Linked DNA regions of Ensifer sp. PDNC004. The protein of the gene in region 1 interacts with the protein of each later gene in a pairwise test. Links are inferred from orthologs where the notes say so. Each region holds a gene or a part of one and is shown in the gene's direction. Other genes may lie near its edges. The genes, in order: JVX98_RS23385 and ung.

The links.
Region 2: the proteins of JVX98_RS23385 (region 1) and ung interact in binary tests that used the Escherichia coli proteins (3 or more experiments, as listed by UniProt). The link is inferred for Ensifer sp. PDNC004 from one-to-one orthologs.

Annotation. Positions count from the first base shown.
Region 1 is NZ_CP070353.1:3,119,660-3,128,987, reverse strand. The notes cover bases 2,043-5,038. They hold JVX98_RS23385 (class I SAM-dependent DNA methyltransferase), read left to right. Parts: upstream 2,043-2,796; coding sequence 2,797-4,281; downstream 4,282-5,038. Other genes in these bases: JVX98_RS23380 (restriction endonuclease subunit S), read left to right, coding at 4,364-5,038; hsdR (EcoAI/FtnUII family type I restriction enzme subunit R), read left to right, coding at 2,043-2,793. Outside these bases: JVX98_RS23395 (T4SS efffector SepA family protein), read right to left, coding at 1-156; more of hsdR, read left to right, coding at 424-2,042; more of JVX98_RS23380, read left to right, coding at 5,039-6,745; JVX98_RS23375 (SIR2 family protein), read left to right, coding at 6,747-7,859; JVX98_RS23370 (hypothetical protein), read left to right, coding at 7,960-8,457; JVX98_RS23365 (hypothetical protein), read left to right, coding at 8,836-9,328. UniProt on the Escherichia coli protein: The subtype gamma methyltransferase (M) subunit of a type I restriction enzyme. The M and S subunits together form a methyltransferase (MTase) that methylates A-2 on the top and A-3 on the bottom strand of the sequence 5'-AACN(6)GTGC-3'.
Region 2 is NZ_CP070353.1:3,358,650-3,367,851, forward strand. Bases 2,503-5,372 are described here. They hold ung (uracil-DNA glycosylase), read left to right. Parts: upstream 2,503-3,520; coding sequence 3,521-4,225; downstream 4,226-5,372. Other genes in these bases: modA (molybdate ABC transporter substrate-binding protein), read right to left, coding at 2,503-3,285; cobF (precorrin-6A synthase (deacetylating)), read left to right, coding at 4,323-5,093; cobG (precorrin-3B synthase), read left to right, coding at 5,204-5,372. Outside these bases: JVX98_RS24440 (winged helix-turn-helix domain-containing protein), read left to right, coding at 117-518; modC (molybdenum ABC transporter ATP-binding protein), read right to left, coding at 555-1,628; modB (molybdate ABC transporter permease subunit), read right to left, coding at 1,625-2,326; more of modA, read right to left, coding at 2,494-2,502; more of cobG, read left to right, coding at 5,373-6,571; JVX98_RS24475 (precorrin-8X methylmutase), read left to right, coding at 6,574-7,206; JVX98_RS24480 (precorrin-2 C(20)-methyltransferase), read left to right, coding at 7,203-7,940; JVX98_RS24485 (precorrin-3B C(17)-methyltransferase), read left to right, coding at 7,937-8,701; JVX98_RS24490 (cobalt-precorrin-6A reductase), read right to left, coding at 8,680-9,202. UniProt on the Escherichia coli protein: Excises uracil residues from the DNA which can arise as a result of misincorporation of dUMP residues by DNA polymerase or due to deamination of cytosine.

The DNA of each region.
Region 1 (9,328 bases):
ATCCTCATCGGGCTCGCCGTCCCGTTCCATTCCCAGCTGCTCCATAACCTCCTTTACAACGCGCTCGATGGTTTCGCTGGGTGTCTTCATCCCGAACCAAGTCGCGATGGATTTAAGATCCGCGAAGGTGGCATCGTTGATTCTGACAACTGGCATGAAGGTCTCCACCGTGGATGACAGGAAATCAATGTTACATATCATCTACCGGTGGTCAATCAGAATATGTTACATGCTTCTGACTGACCCCTAGGCTAAATCCCCGAACGTGATTGAACCTAAGTCACGTCCAATGGCAGTGGCCCGCAGAGAACCAGTGAGAAAGACACCGGCGTAGTGGTGATAGGCATGACCCACAGAAATCTAACTAGCCAAGTCGCTCAGTATAAACTACCTTGCGTTGAATCAATGACTTGGCAGGCTGCAATGAGAGATCATAGCGAACGTGACGTATGCACAAAGCTTGTGACGCCCGCGCTCGTAAGTGCCGGATGGGATTTGCATAAACAAATCAGAGAAGAGGTAACCTTAACCGCTGGTCGAATCGTGGTTCGCGGAAGACTCACCGCGCGCGGTAAGCAAAAGCGGGCAGACTATGTCCTCTACCACAAGCCTAACATTCCAATCGCCGTGATCGAGGTTAAGGATGCCACGCACAATGTAGGGTCTGGAATGCAGCAAGCGCTGGAATATGCGGATATGATTGGCGCGCCCTTCGCCTTTGCGACCAACGGCAAAGGATTTGTGTTTCATGACAAGACCTCAGCCGATGGACGCCTAGAGCGTGAAATTGCACTCCACGACATCCCCTCGCCAAACCAGTTGTGGTCCCGTTATGTCGCATGGAAAGGCATTGCCGCTCCAAAGCGTAACCTCCTCGATCAAGACTATTTCGATGATGGTTCCGACAAAGCGCCGCGCTATTACCAAACTCTGGCAGTCAATCGCGTCATTGAGGAAATCGCTAAGGGGAAGGACCGGCTTCTGCTCGTGATGGCGACAGGAACCGGGAAAACCTACACGGCCTTTCAGATCATTTGGAGGCTGTGGAAGGCCGGCGCCAAGAAGCGCATTTTGTTCCTCGCAGACCGGAACATTCTCGTAGATCAAACCAAGACGAACGACTTCAAGCCCTTTGGTGGGGCGATGACGAAGATCAGTAATCGCCAAGCGGACAAGTCGTATGAGATCTATCTATCACTATACCAGGCGGTGACTGGTACGGACGATGCGGCGAACATCTACAAGCAGTTCTCGCCTGATTTTTTCGATCTCGTGATCATCGACGAATGTCACCGTGGCAGCGCTGCAGCGGACTCTGCTTGGCGCGAGATACTCGAGTATTTTTCTAGCGCGGCTCAGATTGGCCTCACCGCTACACCCAAGGAAACGAAGGACGTTTCCAACGTCGATTACTTCGGTGAACCGGTCTACACCTACTCGCTACGTCAGGGGATCGAAGATGGCTTCCTCGCTCCCTACAAGGTCATCCGTTACGATCTGGATAAGGACCTCACTGGATACAGGCCCGAAGCAGGTACGGTCGATCGATATGGACACGAGGTGCTCGACAGAATCTACAATCAACGGGACTTCGATCGTACACTCGTTCTCGATCAACGTACGAAGTTGGTCGCCGCAAAGATCACCGAGTTTCTGAAGGCAACGAACCGCTTCGACAAGACCATCGTGTTCTGTGAAGACACGGAGCATGCTGAACGTATGCGGCAAGAGCTTACGAATGCGAATGCCGATTTGGTCGCAGAGAATCATCGTTACGTTATGCGGATCACCGGTGATGACCCCTTGGGCAAAGCGGAGCTCGACAATTTCATCGATCCGAAAGCCAAGTATCCTGTGATTGCAACGACTTCGAAGCTGCTGACTACCGGCGTGGACGCCAAAACCTGCAAGCTAATCGTCTTGGACCAACGCATCCAGTCCATGACCGAATTCAAGCAGATTATCGGTCGCGGCACACGCATTGATGAAGAGCACGGCAAAAAATTTTTCACGATAATGGACTTCAAGCGGGCGACTGAGCTTTTCGCTGATCCCGACTTCGATGGCGATCCCGTCCAGATTTACGAGCCCGGCGAAAACGACTCGCCGCTTCCGCCCGATGGAAATGAGGCGCCTGCAACACCTAAAGGAGGGTTCGGCGAGGAAGAACAACCGTCGATCATCGATGGGTCGGACGGCGATCTTCCGCCAGAACCGCTGCGCAAATTCTACGTTGACGGTGTGGAGGTCATCGTGTTGTCGAAGCGGGTCCAATATCTTGGGCCAGGCGGCAAACTGATCACAGAATCGCTGCGCAGCTACGCGCAGAAGACATTGCAGAAGGATTACAAGACGCTGGGCGAATTCCTACGGCGCTGGTCCAGTGCAGAGAAAAAGCAGGCGATCATTGAGGAGCTGGAAGCCTTGGGCGTTTCGCTAGAAGGGCTACGGGAAGAGGTCAGAAACGGCGATGCCTTCAGTTCCTTCGACCTACTCTGCCATGTGGCTTATGGCCAGCCGCCGCTTACGCGCAAAGAACGCGTCGAGAAGGTGAAGAAACGCAATTACTTCGCGAAATACGAGGGTAAAGCCCGCTCTGTTCTAGAGGCGTTGCTAGATAAATACGCCGACGACGACTTCGCGCCATTAGAAAACGCTCGCGTGCTGCAGCTTAAGCCCTTTGATCAAATCGGCACTCCGGTTGAGATCATGAAGGGTGTTTTCGGCGGCAAATCAGCTTATGAAGCCGCCATCAAAGACTTGCAGGCGGAATTGTATCGTGAAGGGGCGTAACGCGTGACCAACGTTTCGGGTGTCATCAAATCGATCCAGGACATCATGCGCAAGGATGCGGGCGTTGATGGAGACGCGCAGCGCATTGGTCAGCTTGTCTGGATGTTCTTCCTAAAGATCCTGGATGATCAAGAAGACTCGCTCATGCTGTTGAGCGACGACTATCGCTCACCCATCCCGGCACATCTGCGCTGGTCTGCGTGGGCCAGCAATCCAGAGGGCATCACCGGAGATGCGCTGCTCGATTTCATCAACAACCAGCTTTTTCCGAAACTGAAGAATCTCACTCTCGATGGACCCGAGCGTGACCGTGCGATCGTCATCCGCTCAGCCTTCGAGGATGCTTACAACTACATGAAAAATGGCACGTTGATCCGCCAAGTGATCAACAAGATCAACGATATCGATTTCAATAACACGGGCGATAAGCACGCGTTCGGCGACGTATACGAACAGATCCTGAAAGACCTGCAAAGCGCCGGGAACGCAGGTGAATTCTATACGCCCCGCGCCGTCACCCAATTCATGGTCGACATGCTCGATCCGAAGCTGGACGAACTGGTTCTTGATCCCGCCTGTGGCACCGGCGGCTTTCTGGCCCATGTAATGGATCACAAGAGCGACCACTATGTGCAGTCCGTCGAAGATGCGAAGACGGTTCAGGAGAGCATTCTCGGCGTAGAGAAAAAAGCACTGCCGCATCTACTTTGCGTCACCAACATGATGCTGCACGGAATCGAGTCACCGATCAACATCGAGCATGACAACACGCTTGCAACAGCGCTCAAGGATCACAAGTGGCGCGGCAAGATCGATGTCATCATCACCAACCCGCCCTTCGGTGGCACGGAGGAGGACGGAATCGAAAAAAACGTGCCCCAGGCCTTCCAGACGCGTGAGACCGCGGATCTTTTTTTGGTGCTGATCATCGAGCTCCTAAAGGACAACGGCCGTGCAGCCGTGGTTCTGCCTGACGGCACGCTGTTCGGTGAGGGCATCAAGACGCGCATCAAGGAAAAGCTCATGACCGAGTGCAACCTGCACACCATCGTCCGCCTGCCCAACGGTGTGTTCAACCCTTACACGGGCATTAAGACGAACCTCCTCTTCTTTGAAAAAGGCAAACCAACTGAAGAGGTCTGGTTTTACGAGCACACCTATCCGGAAGGCTATAAGAGCTACTCCAAAACAAAACCAATGCGGATCGAAGAGTTCGAAGGTGAGAATTCCGAGAAGGCCTGGTGGGGTGATCTGACCACCCGAACAGGTCGCAAAGAGAACGACAGCGCCTGGAAGGTCAGCGCCGCCGAGATCAGAGCCAACGGGTACAACCTCGACATTGCCAATCCGCATCGCAGGGAAGAAGGGCACAAGGACCCAACCGAACTTCTGGGCGAGTGGCAGGAAGCCCGCGCACAATTGGCCGCCACACAGGAAAGCCTGAAGGCCATCCTGACCGCAGCACTCGGCAAGACGACGGCAGCGTGACGCCATGCACGCTAATGTTTTTCTGAAACATTTCGCTCCGCTAACATCCGGTCCCGGTGGTGTCCAAGATCTCCGGGACCTAGTGCTGCAACTTGCAGTCAGAGGGAAATTAACCTCCACATCTTCGGATGACGACAACATTCTGAGCCATTTGAGTCGCGCCGATGATTTCGTTTCTGCTGATATTGCAAGCGGAGTCGGCGCGAAACGAAAAGAGATTGAGTTCGACTTGAGTACGCCGCCGTTTGAGATTCCAAGTTCTTGGCAATGGGTACGGCTCGATACGATCGCCAGCTATATTCAGAGGGGGAAAAGTCCTACTTACGCCGACAGCGGCAGTATAAAGATCATCTCCCAAAAATGTATCCAATGGACAGGGTTTGCCGATCAGCCATGTAGGTGGCTAGACGCCGATGCGTTCAAAAAATTCGGGCGAGAACGGATAATACGAGACGGCGATCTCCTTTGGAATTCAACCGGAACTGGCACGATCGGCCGTATAATCAATTTCGATGGCGCTCCGTTCGGAGAGCAGATTTTTGTCGCAGATAGCCACGTAACAGTAGTCCGGCTTGCATTGGGCGATCCGAAATATGTTTGGTGCTGTCTCGCTTCGCCAGACGTACAGCGTACGCTGGAGTCTGATGCCTCGGGATCGACAAACCAGGTCGAACTATCAACTAGCTATGTTCGCAATACTTGGGTGCCCTTCCCACCTCTCGCTGAGCAGAAGCGCATTGTTGCCAAGGTCGGTGAACTCATGGCGCTATGCGATACGCTGGAGGAGCGACGGGATAGAGCAATCAGCCTCAAGCGCGCCACCGCAGCCTCAGCTTTGATTGATCTGAACGAAGCGAACACCGCTGAAGCGACCGCCGAGCGTTGGGACAGAATTGCCCCAAGATTTAGTGAGCTGTTCGATGAACTTGAGACGATCGAGGCACTGAGAGGGACTATCCTGGATCTGGTAACAAAGGGGAGGTTCTCGAACGGAGCAGCTTCAAGTGTAAATCAATACGAAGCCATTCGCTCTCGGATCGAGGATCGAGTAGCCCAGAAAAAGATCCGCAAACCAAAGCAAACGAGTGGCTTTTGCACTGACACGCTTGCGCCTCTCCCGGACGGATGGCGTTGGGTGCAGTTGGGAGATCTCTGCTGGTCAGTAACCGATGGACCGCACTTTTCGCCAAAATACGTGGATGCAAAAATTGGTGTTCCCTTTATTTCTACCCGCAATATCGTTTCCGGTAAGCTTGATTTCTCCGGTTGCAAATTCATCAGTCGTTTAGACCATGAGGAGTTTTCTAGAAGAACAAAGCCGGAGCATGGTGATTTATTATACACCAAAGGCGGGACCACGGGGGTAGCTGCAGTAAATCGATCAGATAAAGAATTCAGCGTTTGGGTTCACATCGCGGTTCTTAAGTTCGATCATGATTTGATCGTCCCTGAATATTTAGCTTATACCCTGAACAGCCCGCGCTGTTACAAACAAAGTCAAGAGTTCACCCAGGGAATAGGGAATAGGGACCTTGGGCTAACTCGCCTAATCAACATTATACTTCCGCTCCCGCCGGTCGCCGAGCAAAAACGCATTGTCGCCAGGATCGATGAGCTGATGGCGTTGTGCGATCTGCTGGAAGAACAGGTGCGCGAGGGCGAACGGCTGAATACAGAATTACTGGCGTCGCTGGTCCATACCTTAAGCGCGAGCGGGCCCGAAGGCGGCAATGGGCCTCGCTTGCTAGAACCAGTTACGGGTGAGGGAGCCGTTAGCTTCAAAAGCATCAAGGCGCCCCCTGCCAACGTGGTAAACCGTTTAAACAACCGAAACGATCCGCGCACGACCAAGATTGCCGCTGGTGGCGATGAGCACTTGCTCGCTCGCTCAGCTGACGTTGACAGCAAGTTCAAGGAGGCTGTGCTGGTCGGTGCTATCGTGAAGGCGTTTTTCGAGGCCGGCGGCGAGCCCATCGGTAACTTCCGTCTGCAAAAAGCTGTATATTTCGCTCGACGTCACAGTGGCGAGCATGCGCTCAACCGCGAGTTCGCTCGCAAGGCAGCAGGCCCCTACAACCCTTCCATGAAGCATTCCGGCGGCATAGCAATTGCCAAACAGAAGAACTGGCTACGCGAAGCTCGTGGACGCTATGGCTTCGGCCACGTGCCGGGCGGTGCGGCCGCAGAGATGAAGGAGTGGATCGATACCTATGCCTATGGTGAGATTGCCGGTTGGGTCGCAGACCAGTTCCGCTTCAAGAAAAACGAGGACTGGGAAACTCTCGCCACTGTCGACTATGCCATCGAGCACATGCGTTCACTTGGCGTAGAGCCTAACGCAAGCAAGGTCCTCGACTACATTCGTGCAGATGATGAGTGGCGCCCGAAAATCGAGAAGCTCGGATTGACAGAATTCAGCATTCAATCCGCCATTATTGAAATCAAAGCACTGTTCGAGGCGTAAGATGCCGACACATTCGACTTCCATCTCCTGGTGTGAGGAAGACCGGCACGCGACATATCATCAGCATAAGTCATTCAATAATTGGTTGGATGAAAAGGGAGAAGATGCTGAGAAAGTTCTTGAACGATACGGATTGCTGAATATCGCAACGCCCAGCAAAGCTTTATTTGCAGGCGATCCAACGGCCTACGAACTAGAGATCGATCGTCATTTTCAGGAGAAGCGTGATTTCGCACTTGGCGCTGACTCCTTCGATGATCTGTGGTTTCGAAAGAACAAAGCGCATTTCAACCAACTGATTGAGCACCTGAAGGGCGAGTCGATTGTCCCTTTTATTGGTGCGGGCGTCTCTTGTACGTCTGGCTACCCCGGCTGGTCTCAGCATCTTGTAAACCATGCCAATGCAAGCGGGCTTAGCGACGCTCAGCGCCGCATCGATGAGGGGCTTCACGAAGAAATCATCGACGAGCTGATCCAAAAACACAAAATGCCCTTATTCGTCCAAGGCATGAAGGATGACTTCTTGGGGGAGCCCGCCAACCTGGATTTGCAGAGGCTGATTGTTAATTTGTGCAAGCACGTCATCGTCACCACAAACTATGATTTATGCATCGAGAAGGCTCTTGCAGCGTCAGGTGGTGCCTATGTCACTCCAATTTCTTCGACCGAAAGGGACAACCAAGATCTTATTTTTGCTTGTTCCAACCGCAAACGCGCCTTGCTAAAGCTTCACGGCACTATCACATCGCCCGCGAACTGCATCCTGAGCAAGGCGCACTACGACGTAGCTTATGGCGAGGCCTACCTCAACATGAGCTTGCCAATCCCCAAGAAGCTGCGGCGACTATATGAGCACGTTAGCCTTTTGTTTGTCGGCTGCAGTCTCATTGCAGATCGCACTATGAATGTTTTTAGGGCGCTAAAAGAGGAGCTGGGGGAAAACGTTCCTCAACATTTCGCGATCTTAGAAGCGCCGGCCGACGTGAGCCAGTTGCCAAATCGAAACGCGTTTCTATCGCAACATGGGATCACGCCAATTTGGTACCCTAGAGGGGAGCATGATCGCCTACCAGAAATTCTGAACGCCATTTCAGATGAACTTTATCGATATTGATCGAAGTGGTCTATTGCACTCGGCAGTCCGAGGGACAGTTGTGTCAACTACCTGATTTTCTTCAGCAATAGCGGGAGGGACCCATCGAATGGAGCACGAGATGGAGGATGTGCTGGGTCGACTGGCAGAGGCTATCGACAGGGTCCTTGATAACGATCGGCTCGCGCGGTTTCAGCCAAGTGAAGTTGCAGTCACCTTCGAGTTAGGATGGCACCTCCGAGAATTATTTGGCAACGAATGGGATGTTAACGGCGAGTATGATCGTCTTGGCGAAGACGAGAAAGCGCTTCAGTACCCCGGCAGGCCACCTCGAAAACCCACTAACAGGATACGTCCCGACATTATCGTTCACATCATGGGCGAGCGAAATAATCTGCTTGTTGTGGAAGCGAAGCTTCATGGTAACAACAATTACGCCTACGATGACTGGAAACTTCGCGGGATGACATGGCAGGAGGGAGAATACGGTTATTTCGTCGGTGTCCATCTCGTCTTCTTTATTGCCGCTCGAAGATTAGCTTCCTGCACCGTATATACTAACGGCGAGGTCGATGAAGCATGGACCGGATGGCTCCAAGAAAAGTACTTGGAAGATTGACACGACCTTCCGGTTGAACAAATGCGGGTGCCACAATGCCGTGCCGTGCGCCTATGCCGCAGTCGTTCGTGGCAGCGCAGCTACGCGGGCGCGCGACCGGTCTTTGCCGCGAACTCGTTCAGGCACGTCGCGATGTCCTGAGTGTCCCAGGTGCGCATATGCCACCAGGTGTTCGGGCTGCGCAGCTACGCGGGCGCGCGACTGTCCAGCGAGCAAGCCTCCCCTCCCCTCCCCTTGCGTTTCAGTGTACGGCTGACGCCATCACTGCCGCCACGGCATCATGCCTGTGACGGCAGTGACGCTCGTGACGGCGCACCGGTAACCGCCACCGGCAGCGCAAGTTGGAGGGATAGTCCCCTCGGAAGGTTGGAGATGGTTATGGACGCCGAAACGGAGAATGCTTTCTGGGCCAAGATCCAGGTTGAGTTTGGCGAACTCCGGGATCTCTTCAGTATGCATTTTGAAACCCAAGCGGAAGGTATCGGCCAACGAATAGCCACTACCAAAACGAAAAGTGGGAGGAAATCGGAGTGGCGGGACACCGCGCCACATTGGCATGACGAAGAAGTCGGACAGTCGGTTCGTTCATGGCAGATGATTCCATACGTGGATGCCATCGACCAAGAATTGCTTTGCGAACATTTCGAAGCCGGAAGACGACTCATCCCCCAGGTCGAACAGGGGATCGCTGCACGAAAGATGACATTTGAGTTTTTCGAGCAATGGGGCTCGTTGAATCGTTGCGGCGGGGCGGTCCGTATCGTCTATTTTGCTAGGCCCGATGTCGGGCGGCTCCGCGAGGGAAGTGATAATCTGGCCGCCCATCGGCGCTGGTTCGCTCATCAGTTTTTGAAGGCCAGGGTTGGAAAAT
Region 2 (9,202 bases), 240 kb from region 1 along the record:
ATCTGGCTAAGGATCGAAAGCGCGTGGTTTGCCGGCTCACTTTGTTTGGGAAAGCCGGTTCGCCTTGCCACCGGGCGGACTTCCGGTTTCCGCCTGGAGCTTCTATGCTTGCCCGCATGAGTGAACGCCGCCCCGATCTTCGCCCCGTCCTGCGCATCGATTTTCCGCCCGCCGATCGGCTCGGCCGCGGCAAGATCCTGTTGCTCGAACTGATCCGCGAGACCGGCTCCATCTCCGCTGCCGGGCGGGCGATGGACATGTCGTACCGCCGCGCCTGGCTGCTGGTCGATGCCTTGAACCGGATGTTCCGCGAGCCTTCGGTTGAATCGCAGCGAGGCGGCAAGCAGGGTGGCGGGGCGGCGCTGACGGCGTTCGGCGAAGAGCTCATCCGTCGCTACCGCGAAATGGAAGAGAAGGCGCAGGCGGTGATTGCCGATGATCTCGCCTGGCTCGAAAGTGTTCGGAGCAGCGATACACCACCGTCCGATACGGCACCTGTTGTTTCCCAAAAAGCCTAGGACGTCCTTGGTGCGTTCCCATGAACGCACCACGCTCTAGTGATCGATCGCCACCGACTTGATGACGGCATAGACGGTCTTGCCGGGAACAAGCTGCAGCACGTCCCGCGAAAAGCGGGTGATGCGGGCGGCAATGGTCGCATCACCGCAAGTCACCCGGACATCCACGCTGCCATCGTCCTCCGATGTCAGCGTCAGTATGCGCCCTTCGAGTACATTGAGCGCGCTGATCTCCACTGGTCTCGACGTCGCCAGCATGACGTCGCGGGCGGCGATGTGCAGGCGGAGCCTGCCTCCGGGCGTGGCGCTGACACCGGCGATGCGCAGCCGTTCCCGTCCGACGCGCACCGTCGTCAGTTCGTGAGCCGGATCGGTTCCCTCGACCTCGCCCTCCAAGAGGACGCCGGCCTCGCGCCGGCCGGTGGCAAGCGTGGCGGCGGGTGTGCTCAACACTTCGGCCGCTGCACCGGACGCGGTCACCCGGCCGTTTTCGAGCACCACGACGCGCCGTGCCAGCCGGGAGACTTCGCTGATGGAGTGGCTGACATAGACGATCGGGATACCGGCGTCGTCGCGCAGCCGCTCGAGATAGGGCAGGATCTCGGCCTTGCGCGCCTCGTCGAGGGCGGCGAGCGGTTCGTCCATCAGCAGCAGCCGCGGTGCCGCAAGCAGGGCCCGGCCGATCGCCACGCGCTGCCTTTCGCCGCCGGATAGAGCCGACGGGCTGCGATCGAGCAGATGGCCGATGCCGAGCATCTCGACGGTGCGGGTTAAGTCTCCGCCCGAGCCGCCGTTGCCCGCAAACCAGCGGCCATAGGCGAGGTTGCGGCGCACGCTCAAGTGCGGGAAGAGCCGCGCCTCCTGGAAGACATAGCCGAAGCGGCGGCGGTGCACCGGCGTGAAGATCCTCTTCTCGCTGTCGGCGATGACGTCGCCGTTAAGCAGCACGCGGCCGCTTTCCGGCTTCAAGAGCCCGGCGATGATGTTGATCAGCGAGGTCTTGCCAGAGCCGGACCGGCCGAACAATGCGGTCACGCCGCCATCCGAAGTAAAGGCGGCATCGAGCGCGAAATTACCGAGCTGGTGGCGGGCTTCGACGGTGAGGCTCATTGGGCCGCCACCCGGCGCGCGGCAAAGGTCGCCAGCAGTTCGGAGAAGATCAGCGCGGCCATGGAAATGATGACGGAAATGATCGTCAGCCGCATGGCGCCGGCGTCGCCGCCCGGCACCTGGGTGAAGGTATAGATCGCAGCCGAGAGCGTCTGCGTTTCGCCGGGAATGTTGGAGACGAAGGTGATCGTTGCGCCGAATTCGCCCATCGCCTTGGCAAAGGCGATGATCATGCCGGCGATGATGCCGGGGATGATCAGCGGCAGGGTGACGGTGGCGAAGACCCAGAGCGGGCTCGCCCCGAGCGTCGTGGCCGCGTCCTCGAGCTTGCGGTCGACCGCCTCGATCGACAGGCGGATGCTGCGCACCATCAGCGGAAAGGCCATGACGGCGCAGGCGAGCGCCGCGCCGGTCCAGCGGAAGGAAAAGACCAGGCCGAAATAATCGGCGAAGAAGGCGCCGAGCGGGCCACGGCGACCGAAGAGCAGAAGCAGCAGGAAGCCGGTGACGACGGGCGGCAGGATCAGCGGCAGATGGACAAGGCCGTTCAGCAGCGTCTTGCCCCAGAAGCGTCCGCGGGCAAGCAGCATGGCGACAGCGAGGGCGAAAGGCAGGCTACCGATCATCGCGACGGTTGCGACGCGCAGGCTCAAGAGGATCGCCGTCCACTCCGCTTCGCTCACTGCAAGCCAGTCCAACAGATGTCGCTCCCCGATGCCAGGCCGGTCAGACTTAGCTGTACGCTTCAGGCCGCCGCTGCCTCTCAAACACGATAACGTCGCCCGCGTTTGGGCGCGGGCGACGTGTCACGATAGATGCTTCGCCTGCCTCTGGACAGCCGAGATCCGACGCGATTTCAGGTCGGTTACTTCAGGACCGTGAAGCCCTGCTTTTCGAAGAGTTCTGCAGCCTTGGCCGACTTGACGAAGTCGACATAGGCGGCGGCATCGGGGCTCTTGCTCTCGGCCGTGATGGCGATCGGGTAGATGATCGGCGGATGGCTGTCTTCCGGGAAGGTGCCGACGACCTTGACGCCCGGATCTGCTGCGGCGTCGGTCTGGTAGACGATGCCGTAGGGTGCCTCACCGCGCGAGACGAGCAGGAGGGCGGCACGCACGCTTTCGGCGCCGGCGACCTTCGGCTCTACGGCCTCCCAGGCGTCGAGCTTTTCGAGTGCTGCCTTGCCGTACTTGCCGGCCGGAACGGAATCGACCGCACCCATGGCCAGGCGGCCGTCACCGAGGATGCCAGCGAGATCGAAGCCCTGCTTGATCTCGACCGGGCCAGCATCCTTTTTGCCGGACACGAGCACGATGCGGTTGCCGAGCAGGTTTGCGCGGGTGTCGTCCTTGATCAGCTTCTTTTCAGTGAGATAGTCCATCCAGGCGAGGTCGGCAGAGATGAAGACGTCGGCGGGCGCGCCCTGTTCCACCTGCTTGGCAAGCGCGGAGCTTGCCGCGTAGGAAACGGTCGTTTCCTTGCCGCTTTCCTTCTGCCACTCGGCATTGATCGCATCGAGCGCGTTCTTCAGGCTCGCAGCCGCAAAGACCGTCACCTTCTCTTCGGCCTGCGCGGACGCCGGCAGAACGATTGCGCCGACCCAGGCGAGGCCGAGCGTCAGCGCCAGGCCCTTCAGCCAGTCTCTTCTCTTGATCATCGATTTCCCTCCAACGATGCGTGATATCTCTAAGGATACAACGATATCGCCTCCTGATTACCGTTGTATCTGTTGAAATACAATGCTCCTCAAAAGGGCTAGCGCAATACCCCTGTGCCTGCGGCCGGCAGGCAAAACCCGTGCAGCATTCCCGCGGCAGGCGCGATTGGGCTTGCGGTGATGTCCGAGCGGCCTAAATTGCGGCCTCGATCCTCTGACATGGAGCGGACGCGCGATGGAAACGGCAGTAAAGCTTGAAGAAAGCTGGAGGGAAGCCTTGGCACCGGAATTTGCCAGCGGCTACATGGCTGACCTCAAGCAGTTCCTGGTGGTCCAGAAGAACGAGGGCCGGCAGATTTTTCCTCGGGGACCTGAGTATTTTCGCGCGCTCGATCTGACGCCGCTCGACAAGGTGCGGGTCGTCATCCTCGGCCAGGATCCCTATCACGGCGATGGCCAGGCGCATGGGCTCTGCTTCAGTGTGCGCCCCGGCGTTCGGACGCCGCCGTCGCTCGTCAACATCTACAAGGAGCTGAACACCGATCTCGGCATTCCGCCGGCGCGGCATGGTTTCCTCGAAAGCTGGGCGAAACAGGGCGTGCTGCTTTTGAACAGCGTGCTGACGGTGGAGCGCGGCAATGCGGCGTCACACCAGGGACGCGGCTGGGAAAAGTTCACGGATGCGATCATCCGCGCGGTCAACGAGGCCGAGCATCCCGTCGTCTTCATGCTCTGGGGCTCCTATGCGCAGAAGAAGGCGGCCTTCGTCGACCGCTCACGCCATCTGGTCTTGAGGGCGCCGCATCCGTCGCCGCTTTCGGCGCATTCCGGCTTTCTCGGCTGCCGGCATTTTTCCCAGGCCAACGCCTTCCTTGAAAGCAAGGGCTACGATCCGATCGACTGGCGGCTGCCCGAGAATCCGGCTGCGGACATCAACTGACGGCTTGGCGTGATTGACGGCTTCGTCGTCGCCCTGAGGTCTTGCCTTGGCGGCGGAGATCCGCCTAAGACGCCCGAACGAAATGGCGGAGGCGGGCATGCGCAAAATTCTGATCATAGGCATCGGTTCGGGCAATCCCGAACACATGACCGTGCAGGCCATCAATGCGCTCAACCGCGCCGACGTGCTTTTCATTCCGACCAAGGGCGCCAAGAAAACCGAGCTTGCCGACGTGCGTCGCGACATCTGCGCCCGCTACGTCACGCGCAAGGACGGCCGCACCGTCGAGTTCGCGGTGCCGGTGCGGCGCACCGAGGGCGTCAGCTATGACGGCAGCGTCGACGACTGGCACGCGCAGATCGCCGCGATCTATGAAGGGCTTCTTTCGAAGGAGTTGGGCAACGAGGGAATTGGCGCGTTTCTCGTCTGGGGTGACCCGATGCTCTATGACAGCACCATTCGCATCGTCGAGCGGGTCAAGGCACGCGGTCAGGTCGCCTTCGATTATGACGTCATTCCCGGGATCACCAGCCTGCAGGCGCTCTGCGCCAGCCACCGCATTCCGCTGAACCTGGTCGGCAAGCCGGTGGAGATCACCACCGGGCGCCGGCTGCACGAGAGTTTTCCGCAAAAGAGCCAGACCTCCGTCGTCATGCTCGACGGCGAACAGGCGTTCCAGCGGATCGACGATCCGGACGCTGAGATCTTCTGGGGCGCCTATCTCGGCACGCCGGATGAGATCGTGATTTCCGGCCGCGTGGCTGCGGTGAAGGACCGAATCCTTGAAACGCGGGCGGCGGCGCGCGCGAAGATGGGATGGATCATGGACATCTATCTCCTGCGCAAGGGCGCCGACTTCGACGAGTGACGGCAAGTACTGATCCGCGTCGTGTTTGATCTCACTCAAGGTTTGCGGCTGTGTTATAGCGTCTTAAGAGGTTTCTTCAGGGAGGAGAGCCTCACGTGATGACGGATTTGATGACCAGCTGCGCCCTTCCATCGACCGGAGATGCCGGTACTGTCGCGTCGATGCGCCGCGGTGCCTGCCCTTCCTTGGCAGAGCCGATGCAGACCGGCGACGGCCTGCTCGTCAGGTTGAGGCCGACGGACGACAGTCTGACGCTGCCGAAGATCATTGCACTTGCCGCTGCTGCCGAGCGCCTCGGCAACGGCATCATCGAGATCACCGCGCGCGGAAACCTGCAGCTTCGCGGCCTGAGCGCGGCGTCCGTGCCGATGCTGGCGCAGGCGATCGGCGATGCGGAGATCGCCATCACCGAGGGGCTCGCGATCGAAGTGCCGCCTCTCGCCGGCATCGACCCGGACGAGATCGCCGACCCCCGGCCGATTGCCAGCGAGCTTCGCGAAGCGCTTCGCGCGCGCCAGGTGCCGTTGAAGCTTGCACCCAAATTATCCGTCGTCATCGATAGTGGCGGCCGCTTCGGTCTTGGCGCCGTGGTTGCGGACATTCGCCTTCAGGCGGTTTCGACTGCCGGGCGCGCGACCTGGGTTCTGTCGCTTGGCGGCACGGCGGCGAAGGCATCGATCGTCGGGACGTTTACCGGCGACGCAGTCGTGCCGGCCCTGGTCACCATTCTCGAGAAACTGGCGAGCCTGGGCGCGGCGGCGCGCGGGCGCGATCTGGACCCGGCGGACATCCGCGCGCTCTGTCGCTGTGAGGCATCGAGCGAACGCCCGGCCGTTCCGCGTTCGGCTGCCATACCCGGCATTCACGCCCTAGGTAGCGCCGACACCGTTCTTGGTCTCGGTCTGGCCTTTGCTCAAGTGGAGGCTGCCGCGCTGGCATCCTACCTCCTTCAGGTCCAGGAACTTGGTGCGCGCGCGATCCGGCTTGCGCCGGGGCACGCCTTCTTCGTGCTCGGCCTTCGCCCTGAGACGGCGGCGATGGCGCAGGGCCTGGCGGTGGCACACGGTTTTCGCATTGCCGAAGAGGATCCCCGCAACGCGATCGCCACCTGCGCCGGCAGCAAGGGCTGTGCGTCCGGCCGGATGGAGACCAAGGGCATGGCTGAGCGCCTCGTCGAGGCGGCGCCGGAGTTGCTCGACGGGTCACTGACCGTGCATCTCTCCGGCTGCGCCAAGGGCTGCGCCCGGCCGAAGCCGTCCGAACTGACGTTCGTCGGTGCGCCATCAGGATACGGGCTTGTCGTAAATGGGGCTGCCAATGGCTTGCCAAGCGCCTACACCGATGAGAATGGAATGGGATCCGCACTTGCCCGGCTCGGCTGGCTGGTGCGGCAAAACAAAGACGCTGGCGAATCGGCGCAGTCCTGTCTTACACGGCTCGGAGCTGCGCGCGTCTCGGCAGCGTTCGAACAGGGATAGACATGCCTGAGTATGATTACATTCGCGATGGCAACGCCATCTACGAGCGTTCCTTCGCTATCATTCGCGCCGAGGCCGATCTTTCGCGCTTCTCCGAAGAGGAAGCGGATCTGGCGGTGCGCATGGTGCATGCCTGCGGCTCCGTCGAGGCGACCAGGCAGTTCGTGTTTTCTCCCGATTTCGTAAGCTCCGCCCGTACGGCGTTGAAGGCCGGTGCGCCGATCCTCTGCGATGCCGAGATGGTTGCGCATGGTGTGACCCGCGCACGTCTTCCGGCCGGTAACGAGGTGATCTGCACGCTGCGCGATCCGCGCACGCCCGAGATCGCCGCCGAGATCGGCAACACGCGCTCCGCCGCAGCCCTGAAGCTCTGGAGCGAGCGTCTGGCCGGTTCGGTGGTCGCGATCGGCAACGCACCGACGGCGCTGTTCTTCCTGCTCGAAATGCTGCGTGATGGCGCGCCGAAGCCGGCGGCAATCCTCGGCATGCCCGTCGGTTTCGTCGGTGCTGCGGAATCGAAGGATGCGCTGGCGGAAAATTCTTATGGCGTTCCCTTTGCGATCGTGCGCGGCCGCCTCGGTGGCAGCGCCATGACAGCGGCCGCGCTCAACTCGCTCGCGAGGCCGGGCCTGTGAGCGGCGGCGGTGTGGGACGCCTGATCGGCGTTGGAACCGGCCCCGGCGACCCGGAGCTTCTGACGGTCAAGGCGGTCAAAGCGCTCGGGCAGGCCGATGTGCTTGCCTATTTCGCCAAGGCCGGGCGCAGCGGCAACGGTCGCGCCGTGGTCGAGGGACTGCTGAAGCCGGATCTCGTGGAATTGCCGCTCTACTATCCTGTGACGACCGAGATCGACAAGGACGACGGCGCCTACAAGAGCCAGATTACCGATTTCTACAATGCGTCGGCCGAAGCCGTGGCGGCGCATCTTGCCGCCGGTCGTACGGTCGCCGTGCTCAGCGAAGGCGATCCGCTGTTTTACGGTTCCTACATGCATCTGCATGTGCGGCTCGCCAACCGTTTCCCGGTCGAGGTGATCCCCGGCATTACCGCCATGTCCGGCTGCTGGTCGCTTGCCGGCCTGCCGCTGGTGCAGGGCGATGATGTTCTCTCCGTGCTTCCCGGCACGATGGCCGAAGCCGAGCTTGGCCGCAGGCTGAAGGATACCGAAGCGGCCGTGATCATGAAGGTGGGGCGCAACCTGCCGAAGATCCGCCGCGCGCTTGCCGCCTCCGGCCGCCTCGCTCAGGCCGTCTATGTCGAGCGCGGCACGATGAAGAACGCGGCGATGACGGCGCTCGCCGAGAAGGCTAATGACGATGCGCCCTATTTCTCGCTGGTGCTCGTTCCCGGCTGGAAGGACCGGCCATGACCGGCACGCTCTATGTGGTCGGCACCGGACCGGGCAGCGCCAAGCAGATGACGCCGGAAACGGCGGAGGCCGTTGCCGCCGCTCAGGAATTCTACGGCTACTTTCCCTATCTCGACCGGCTGAACCTCAGACCTGATCAGGTCTGCGTCGCCTCCGACAACCGCGAGGAACTCGACCGGGCGCAGGTCGCGCTGGCGCGGGCTGCGGCAGGCGTGAAGGTCTGCATGGTCTCCGGCGGCGATCCGGGCGTCTTTGCCATGGCCGCCGCCGTCTGTGAGGCGATCGACAAGGGCCCAGAGGAATGGAAGTCGGTCGAACTGGTAATCACGCCTGGCGTCACCGCGATGCTTGCCGTTGCCGCTCGTATCGGGGCGCCGCTCGGCCATGATTTCTGCGCGATCTCGCTTTCCGACAATCTGAAGCCCTGGGAAGTCATCACAAGGCGGCTCCGGCTGGCGGCGGAAGCGGGCTTCGTCATCGCGCTCTACAATCCGATCAGCAAGGCGCGGCCGTGGCAACTGGGCGAAGCCTTCGAGCTTCTGCGCGGCGTCTTGCCGGCAACGGTTCCGGTGATCTTCGGCCGCGCGGCCGGGCGGCCGGACGAGCGGATTGCGGTGATGCCGCTCGGCGAGGCCGATGCCAACCGCGCCGACATGGCGACCTGCGTCATCATCGGTTCGCCCGAGACGCGTACCGTCGAGCGCGACGGCCAGCCGGATCTCGTCTACACGCCGCGCTTCTATGCAGGGGCGAGCCAGTGAGCGATGCGGTCGAGCGCCTCGTCGCAATTGCCCACCGTCGGCACGTCCGCGGGCTTGCGCCGCTCGACCATGATCACCTCGATGCCAAGCCGGCGCGCAGCGGCGATCTTGCCGTAGGTGGCGCTGCCGCCGCTGTTCTTGGCGACGATCACGTCGATCTGCCGGCTCTTGAGCAGCTCGGCTTCGTCGGCTTCCTTGAAGGGACCGGTTGCAAGAATCGCCTCCTGGTCCGGAAGATCGAGCGGCGGCGTGACCGGATCGACGCTGCGGATGACGTAGCTGTGCTGAGGCGCGACTTCGAAATGGAACGCCTCCTGCCGGCCGATGGCAAGGAACACGCGGCGCCTTCGATCGCCAAGCGCACTGACCGCCTCGACAACGCTATCGACCAGGGTCCAGCGGTCGCTGGGCAGGGGCAACCATTCCGGTCGGCGAAGGGCGAGCAGCGGCACGCCAATTCTTTGCACCGCCTCGGCGGCATTGTGCGAAATGCGCGCGGCA